DNA from 2 places in the Allobosea beijingensis genome. Region 1 is predicted to be linked to the other one. Evidence: predicted binding sites of a transcription regulator. Region 1 holds the regulator's gene; the other holds the start of a gene.
The links. Region 1 encodes LexA, which represses DNA repair genes until DNA is damaged. Its sites were predicted from a motif close to TGTTCNNNNTGTGTTCNG; they were not measured.
Positions count from the first base shown of each region.

Region 2: recA (recombinase RecA) is a predicted target of LexA. The motif match lies at 2,540-2,557, and genes of this name have one in related genera.

Region 1 is NZ_CP132359.1:1,624,962-1,629,405, reverse strand. It holds gene moaC (cyclic pyranopterin monophosphate synthase MoaC) at 1-449, shown strand, start outside; gene Q9235_RS07890 (molybdopterin molybdotransferase MoeA) at 449-1,660, shown strand; gene lexA (transcriptional repressor LexA) at 1,741-2,448, shown strand; gene Q9235_RS07880 (ComEC/Rec2 family competence protein) at 2,442-4,444, opposite strand, start outside.
Region 2 is NZ_CP132359.1:3,259,203-3,263,646, forward strand. It holds gene alaS (alanine--tRNA ligase) at 1-1,183, opposite strand, end outside; gene recA (recombinase RecA) at 1,371-2,417, opposite strand; gene cckA (cell cycle histidine kinase CckA) at 2,650-4,444, opposite strand, start outside.

The DNA of each region.
Region 1 (4,444 bases):
AGGCGCATATGGTCGATGTCGGCGGCAAGGCCGAGACGACCCGCATGGCGATCGCCGAAGGCCAGATCGTCATGGCGCCGGAGACGATCGCGATCGTGCGCGACGGCAACGCCAAGAAGGGCGATGTGCTCGGGACCGCGCGCCTCGCCGGCATCATGGCGGCGAAGCGCACCCATGAACTGATCCCGCTCTGCCACCCGCTGCTCCTGAGCAAGATCGCCGTCGATCTCGATATCGACGAGGCTTTGCCGGGCGTGCGCGTGCGTGCAGAGGTCAAGATGAAGGGCCAGACCGGCGTCGAGATGGAGGCGCTGACCGCCGTCTCCGTCGCCTGTCTCACCGTCTACGACATGGTCAAGGCCGTCGACCGGGCGATGCGGATCGAGAATATCCGCCTGCTGCACAAATCCGGCGGCCAGTCCGGCGACTACGAGGCGAAGCAAGGCTAATGGCACTCACCCCGGTCCCCGTCGCACGCAAGGCACTGCTCGACAGCATTCCGGGGCCGACCGGTGCGGAAACCCTGCCGCTCGCGCAATGCGCCTGGCGGGTGCTGGCGGGCGAGGTCAAGGCGCTGAGGACGCAACCGCCCTTCGCCAATTCGGCCATGGACGGCTACGCCGTGCGCGGCGACGAGATGTCGGAAGGCGTCTCGCTCTCGGTCATCGGCGAATCCGCCGCCGGACGGGCCTATGAGGGCGCCGTCGGGCCAGGTCAGACCGTGCGCATCTTCACCGGCGCGCCGGTGCCTGAGGGCGCGGACACCATCCTGATGCAGGAAGACGCCGATGGCGTCGGCAGCCCGGTGATCCGTGTCCGGATACCACCGGCGAAAGGGAAATTCCTGCGCGCCGCCGGGCTCGATTTCCACGAAGGCGACGTGCTGCTGCAGGCCGGGCGCGTGCTCGACAGCGCCGCGCTCGGGCTTGCCGCCGCGATGGCGCATCCGACTCTGCCCGTTCGGCGCAAGCCACGGGTCGCGATTCTCGCTACGGGCGACGAGCTGGTCGCTCCGGGCGAGCCGGTCGGCCGCGCCCAGATCGTCGCCTCGAACTCGTTCTCGCTGGCCGCTCTGGTTGAAAAGGCCGGCGGGACCGTGCTCGATCTCGGCATCGCCCGCGACGACCATGCCGATCTCGCTGCGAAGATCGCAAGGGCGAGCGAGGCCGATGCCGATGCGCTGATCACGCTGGGCGGTGCCTCGGTCGGGGCGCACGATCTCGTACAGGAGGCGTTGACACGCGCCGGCATGGCTCTCGGCTTCTGGAAGATCGCGATGCGGCCGGGCAAGCCGATGATGACCGGGCGGCTTGGCCGGATGGTCGTGGTCGGCCTGCCGGGCAATCCCGTCTCCTCGATCGTCTGCGGCCACCTCTTCGTGCTGCCCTTGATCGAGGCGTTGCTCGGCATCGCCGATGTCGATCGCGACCGCAGCATTCCTGCCATTCTCGGCCGCGACATGCCCGGCAATGACGAGCGCGAGGACTACCTGCGCTCGGAGCTTGCGCTGACGTCTGAGGGCTGGGTCGCGACGCCTTTCGACCGGCAGGATTCCTCGATGCTCGGCACGCTGGCGCGGGCGCAGGCCCTGACGATCCGACCGGCCCATGCCGCTCCGGCGAAGAAGGGCGATGTCTGCCGGATCCTGCCCTTGCGGTAGCGGCTTGCGGAACACAAGCAGAACGCGTATAGTGTTCGTGCTTTGTTTCGATTCTGCGCTTTGAGGGGCTGGCGGCGACCATGCTGACACGCAAGCAACATGAACTCCTGCGCTTCATCCAGGAACGCTTGCGCGAAAGTGGCGTGCCGCCCTCCTTCGACGAGATGAAGGACGCACTCGACCTGCGCTCGAAATCCGGCATCCACCGCCTGATCATGGCGCTGGAGGAGCGTGGCTTCATCCGCCGCCTGCCGAACCGGGCGCGCGCGCTCGAAGTCATCAAGATGCCGGACGGGCTCGGCGCCCCGCAGCCGCGGCCCCGCTTCAGCCCCGCCGTCGTGCAAGGCGGCCTCGGTGCTCAGCCGAGCGTCGCCAAGCCTCGGCCCGCCGAGGACGATAGCCGGCATTCCATCGCCATTCCCGTCATGGGACGAATTGCGGCCGGCACGCCGATCTCCGCGATCCAGAGCCGCAGCCACACCGTCTCGCTGCCGCCGGACATGCTCGGCTCCGGCGAGCATTACGCGCTGGAAGTGCGCGGCGATTCGATGGTCGAGGCCGGCATTCTCGACGGCGACACCGTCGTCATCCGCCGGCAGGACACCGCCAATACCGGCGACATCGTCGTGGCGCTGATCGACGATGAGGAAGCAACGCTGAAGCGCTTGCGCAAGCGCGGCTCCTCGATCGCGCTCGAAGCCGCGAACCCGGCCTACGAGACCCGCGTACTCGGCCCCGACCGGGTCAAGATCCAGGGCCGCCTCGTCAACCTGATGCGGCGCTACTGAAGGCGCTCGGTATCGACCTCGGCTTCGGTGTCGGAGGCTGATGCAGGCTGCGCCGTTGCGGGTTGACTGGTCGGCGGGCTTGCCGACACAGCCGGACGCGGCTCGCGCCGGCGGGACCACGGACGATCGGCCGTGGTCGGTTCCGAAGTTCGGCTGCTCCATCCCGATGCCGTCCGGTAGAGCGAGGTCGCGCCATCGCGCGTGAGTGCCATACGTTCGACGAGCCTGGCCTTGCAGGCCCCGTTCCAGGGGATGGCGGTAACGACGAGATCGGCGCGCAGGCAGTCCTCGATGATGGCGAGGCGCTCGCGCGTGTAGGAGACGGTGCGCTTCTCGGCCGTCTGCGCGATGCAGGCCAGACGATCGCAGGCGATGCCGGCGCGCAAGCTGGGATCGTCGGGTGAACGGCTGTCGCCATCGGCGGCGAGCCATTGCTGCAGGACGAAGCGGCTGGGTTTGCCCGCTATCGCGAGGCGCCCGTCCGGGCCGCGCACGGCCAACCCGGAGCCGTCACGCTCGATCAGGATCTCCGGCCGCTCCGGCTTGCCGGCAATGGCCACGCCGAAGACCAGCGGCAGAGCCGCGAGCCAGCGCCAGGGCGTGGTCCAGAGCGTCAGCCAAAGCAGCGCCAGCGCGAAGCAGGCCAGCACAGCCGGACCGAAGGCGGCGAGCGTCACGGTGGAATGGTCGATGGTCGCGACCCAGCGTGCCACTTTCAGAACGACGTCGGAAGCGAGCCCCATCAACGCCCAGGCTGGCCAGTCCAGCCCGAACGGATAGGCCAGCACGCCGAACACCGCCGCCGGCATCACGAAAAGCGAGACGAAGGGCAGCGCCATGGCATTGCCGAGCAGGCCGAAGGGGTTGAAGGTCTGGAAATGATAGGCGCCGAAGGGCGCGGTCGCGGCGGTCGCCAGCATGGTGGTGACGAGGATGCCGAGCGCCGCGGTCCAGATCGGCCCGAGCGGCCAGGGCAAAGCCGATGGCGGCTCGCTGCGATCTCTTCTCTCCCAGCGTTCGGCGAAGGCGATCAGCGCCGCGACCGCACCGAATGACATCTGGAAGCTCGGCCCAAGCAGCGCTTCCGGCTCGCGCAGCAGCACGATCATCGCGGCGAGCGCGAGATTGCGCATGCTCAGCGCCGCACGATCGACCAGGATCGCGCCGAGCATCACCAGCGTCATGATCAGCGAGCGTTCGGTCGCGACATCGCTGCCCGAGAAGATGCAATAGGCGGTCGCACCGAGCATTGCGGCCACTGCCGCGAGCTTCTTGACCGGCCAGTGCAGCGCCACCGTCTGCGACAGGGCGAGCAGCGCGCGCACCAGCCAGAAGATCGTGCCGGCCGCCAGCACCATATGCAGGCCCGAGATCGAGACGATGTGGTAGATGCCGGCGGCGCGCAGGTCGTTGTTCGTGGCTTCCGTGATCAGGCCGCGCTTGCCGGTGACGAGCGCGGCGGCGACCGCGCCGCCCTGCCCGCCCCCGACCTCGGCGATGCGCTTCGTCAAGGCATTGCGGGCGCGGTCGATCATGACGTCGATCGCAAGGCGGGTGGGCATCGGATAGGGTGCCGGCGCGAGCGCGACCTTGCCGGAGATGCTGCCGACGGCGCCAATGCCGCGGAAGAAGGCGTCGCGACCGAAATCATAGCCACCCGCCCGCGCCGGTCCCGGCGGCGGCAGCAGGCGCGCGGTCGCGACGATATGGTCGCCCGGCGCCACGGCGCCGGAGCGCAGGCTTACGCGGACGCGCTTCGGTCTCTGCTCGGCCGGCACATTGGCGAGGTCCGTGACCAGGACCACGATCCGCGCGCCATTGTCGCGCGCTTCGACGCTCTCGACGAAGCCGGAGAGCTTTCCGATGCGCGAGCGCTCCAGCATCGGCGCGGCGATATCGGCGGTGCGCCAGACCCCCGCACCGAAGCCGGCGAAGGCAGCGGCCGTCGCGAGGCAAGCCATCGACGCGAGCGGACGCAGGCGCAGGAGGAAGGCGG
Region 2 (4,444 bases), 1.6 Mb from region 1:
AGGTGTCGTAGAGCGTGAAGGCGACGTCGCCCTTGAGGCTCTGGCCGGCGGTGAGGTTCTTCGAGGCGTCGTCGAGCAGGGTGAGGCCGCGCGCCAGCGTGGTGCGGAAACGGGTTTCCTCCAGCTTCAGCGTCTCGGTGATCAGAGCCTCGGCGCGCAGCAGTTCGGGATAGGCGCGGCCCATCTCGCGGGTCAGCGCCGGCACGAGCTTGTAGAGCAGCGGCTCCTTGGCGCCGAGGAGCTGCGCATGGCGCATGCCGCGGCGCATGATCCGGCGCAGCACGTAGCCGCGGCCTTCGTTCGAGGGCAGCACGCCATCGGCGATCAGGAAGGCGGAGCAGCGCAGATGGTCGGCGATGACGCGGTGACTCGCCTTCATCGGGCCGTCCGGATCGACCGAGGTCAGGTCGGCGATCGCTGTGATCAGGGCGCGGAAGAGGTCGATATTGTAGTTGTCATGCGTGCCCTGGAGCACGGCCGCGATGCGCTCCAGCCCCATGCCGGTATCGATCGAGGGGCGGGGCAGGCTAGTGCGGATGCCGCCGGCAGCTTCCTCGTATTGCATGAATACGAGGTTCCAGATCTCGATGAAGCGGTCGCCGTCCTGCTCGGCCGAGCCGGGCGGGCCGCCCCAGATATGGTCGCCATGGTCGTAGAAGATCTCGGAGCAGGGGCCGCAGGGGCCGGTATCGCCCATCCGCCAGAAATTGTCCGAGGTGGGGATGCGGATGATCTTGTCGTCGGTCAGGCCGGCGATCTTCTTCCAGAGCGCGTGCGCCTCGTCGTCCTCGGAATAGACGGTGACCGTCAGCTTGTCCTTGGGCAGGCCGAACTCGCGGGTAACCAGCGTCCAGGCGTGGTTGATCGCCTGTTCCTTGAAATAATCGCCGAAGGAGAAGTTCCCCAGCATCTCGAAGAAGGTGTGGTGGCGGGCGGTGTAGCCGACATTGTCGAGGTCGTTGTGCTTGCCGCCGGCGCGGACGCATTTCTGGGCGGTGGTGGCGCGCGAATAGGGGCGCTTCTCCTGGCCGGTAAAGACGTTCTTGAACTGCACCATGCCCGAATTGGCGAACATCAGCGTCGGGTCGTTGCGCGGCACGAGCGGGCTCGACGGCACGATCTCGTGGCCCTGGGACTTGAAGTAGTCGAGGAAGGTCGACCGGATATCGTTGACGCCGCTCATCGCTCTTTTGCGCTCTGATCTGGGGCAGGAGGCCGGGCGCGCCCGGCGGGAAGGTCCGGTTCTAGTCAGGCCGCTCGCCGCTGTCCAGAAAGCTCGTTGCAGCGCACAGCCCGCAAGGCCTTATCGGCAAACGAAAACGGGCGACCCGAAGGCCGCCCGCGCATTCGTCCCGGATCGGGAGGCCGTCTCAGGCTTCGCCTTCGTCGAGATCGTCCGCGGTCGGGTCCGCCTGATCGAGGATGCGGTCGGCGACGAGGCCGGAATTCTGGCGGATCGTGGCCTCGATCTTGGCTGCGACGTCGGGATTGGTCTTGAGGAAGGTCTTGGCGTTCTCGCGGCCCTGGCCGAGGCGCTGGCTGTCGAAGGAGAACCAGGCGCCGGCCTTCTCGACCATGCCGGCCTTGACGCCGAGATCGATCAGTTCGCCGACCTTCGAGATGCCCTCGCCGAACATGATGTCGAACTCGACCTGCTTGAAGGGTGGCGCGACCTTGTTCTTGACGACCTTGACGCGGACCTGGTTGCCGGTCGCCTCGTCGCGCTCCTTCAGCGTCGAGACGCGGCGGATGTCGAGGCGCACCGATGCGTAGAATTTCAGAGCGTTGCCGCCGGTGGTGGTCTCCGGCGAGCCGTACATCACGCCGATCTTCATGCGGATCTGGTTGATGAAGATGACCATGCAGTTCGAGCGCGAGATCGAGGCGGTGAGCTTGCGCAGGGCCTGGCTCATCAGGCGGGCCTGGAGGCCCGGCTGGACATCGCCCATCTCGCCCTCGATCTCGGCACGGGGCGTCAGCGCCGCGACGGAGTCCACCACGAGCACGTCGATCGCGCCGGAGCGGACGAGGGTGTCGGTGATCTCCAGCGCCTGCTCGCCGGTATCGGGCTGCGAGATCAGCAGGTCGTCGAGATTGACGCCGAGCTTGCGGGCATAGACCGGGTCGAGCGCGTGCTCGGCATCGACGAAGGCGCAGACGCCGCCCTTCTTCTGGGCTTCGGCGATGGTGTGCAGCGCGAGCGTGGTCTTGCCCGAGGATTCCGGCCCGTAGATCTCGATGACGCGGCCCTTGGGCAGGCCGCCGACGCCGAGCGCGATGTCGAGGCCGAGCGAACCGGTCGAAATCGTCTCGATCTCGATCGCCTGCGGATTCTTGCCGAGCCGCATGATCGAACCCTTGCCGAAGGCGCGTTCGATCTGGGAGAGCGCCGCATCGAGCGCCTTGGCCTTGTCCATCGAGGAGCCTTCCACGAGTTTGAGATTCGCCTGATTCACGTTTCGGGCTCCTTATGGCAGGGCGAGGGGGACATCTCAATGCGTCTTGACATGAGAATGGTCACGCTTTGTTCCTGCTATCAAGTTCTTTTTTTGTTCTCGGTGTCAGTTTTTGTCAGGAGAGGTGTCAGCAGCTGTCACGAGATGGCGGCACGTGACGGGAAATGGTGCCCGGGGCGGGCGCCGCCGGCCTTCAGCCCATCGCCGCCTTCACGGTCTCAACGAGCTGCTTCATCGTGAAGGGCTTGGGCAGGAAGTGGAATTCCTCGCCTTCCGGAAGGTTCTTGCGGAAGGCCTCCTCGGCATAGCCGGAGACGAAGACGACCTTGGTGTTCGGGTTGCGCTTGCGCAATTCGCCGAGCAGCGTCGGGCCGTCCATCTCCGGCATCACCACGTCGGAGACGACGAGGTCGATCTTGCCGTCGTTCTGCAGGAAGAGATCGAGCGCCTCGACGCCGGATGCCGCCTCGTGGACGGTATAGCCGCGAGAGACCAGCATGCGGGCGTTCAGCGCGCGCACCGCGTCCTCGTCCTCGACCAGCAGGATGACGCCGGCGCCGGTATGGTCTGCTGCGAGTTTCTTCGGCGCCTCCTTGGCGGCGGCTTCGGCAGCGATCTCCTCCTGGCTCGGGACATGGCGCGGCAGGAAGATCTGGAAGGCCGTGCCCTTGCCGATGGTCGAGTCGACGAAGACGTAGCCGCCGGTCTGCTTGACGATGCCGTAAACCATCGAGAGGCCGAGGCCCGTGCCCTTGCCGACTTCCTTGGTGGTGAAGAAGGGCTCGAAGATCTTGTCGAGATGCTCTTGCGGGATGCCGGTGCCGGTGTCCTCGACCTCCAGCAACACGTAATCGTCTGTGGGCAGTGCCTCGTGGCCGAAGGAGGCGCAGTCCTCGCGGGCGACGTTGCGGGTGCGGACCGCGAGCTTGCCCCCATCCGGCATGGCATCGCGGGCGTTGACGGCGAGGTTGACGATGACCTGCTCGAGCTGGCCGAGATCGGCCTTGACCGGCCAGAGATCGCGGCCCTGGCGGACATCGAGCGTGACCTTGTCGGCGACGACGCGCTTCAGCATCAACGAGAGATCGGAAAGCACCTCGCCAAGCTCCAGCACCTGCGGGCGCAGGGTCTGGCGGCGCGAGAAGGCGAGCAATTGCCGCACCAGCGCCGCGGCGCGGTAGGCGTTCTGCTTGATCTGCATGATGTCCGGGAAGGACGGATCGGTCGGCCGGTGGCTCGCGAGCAGGAACTCGGAGGCGTTGATGATGACTTGCAGCACGTTGTTGAAATCGTGCGCGATGCCGCCGGCGAGCTGGCCGACCGCCTGCATCTTGCCGGCCTGGTCCATGTTGTCGCGCAGCTTGCGCTCGGCCGTGGTTTCCAGCGCGTAGACGATGGCGCGCTCGCCGTCGCCGCCTTCGGTGCCGGCGACGGGGGTGAGGTAGAGCTTGGCGGAGCGGCCGTCCTCGCCGGCGAGCGCGAGGTCGAGCGGGGCGCCGCCCGAGCGCCCGGCCACGACCTCGGCGAGCGCTGCATCGAGGCCGGCGCCAGAGGCAACGAGATCGTGGATGGTGCGCGGCCGCAGGCCCGCCGGGATCAGGCGGGCGAAAGCGGCGTTGGAATGCAGGATCGCGCCGGTGTCATCGACAGTGGCGATCGCCATCGGCGTCGAATGGAAGAAGCGGGCGAAGCGCACCTCGGCATCGCTGCCGCCATCGGCGCCGGCTTCGCCGGCCGTGCGGTTGAGGACGAGGGTGCGCGAGGGGCCGGCCCGGCCGTCCTGCCCGAAGGCGACCTGATGATGCAGGCGCACGGGCAGGGGGGCACCGTTGCGGCGTTTCAGGTCGACATCGAGCACTTCGACGCGGACGTCGCCGGGCTGGCCGCGGATCGCCTGGATCAGGGCGGCGGCCGAGGGGGTGCAGACATCGTCGAGATGCAAACCGCCGGAACCGAAGCGGGCGAGGTCGAAATCGAGCCAGCCGGAG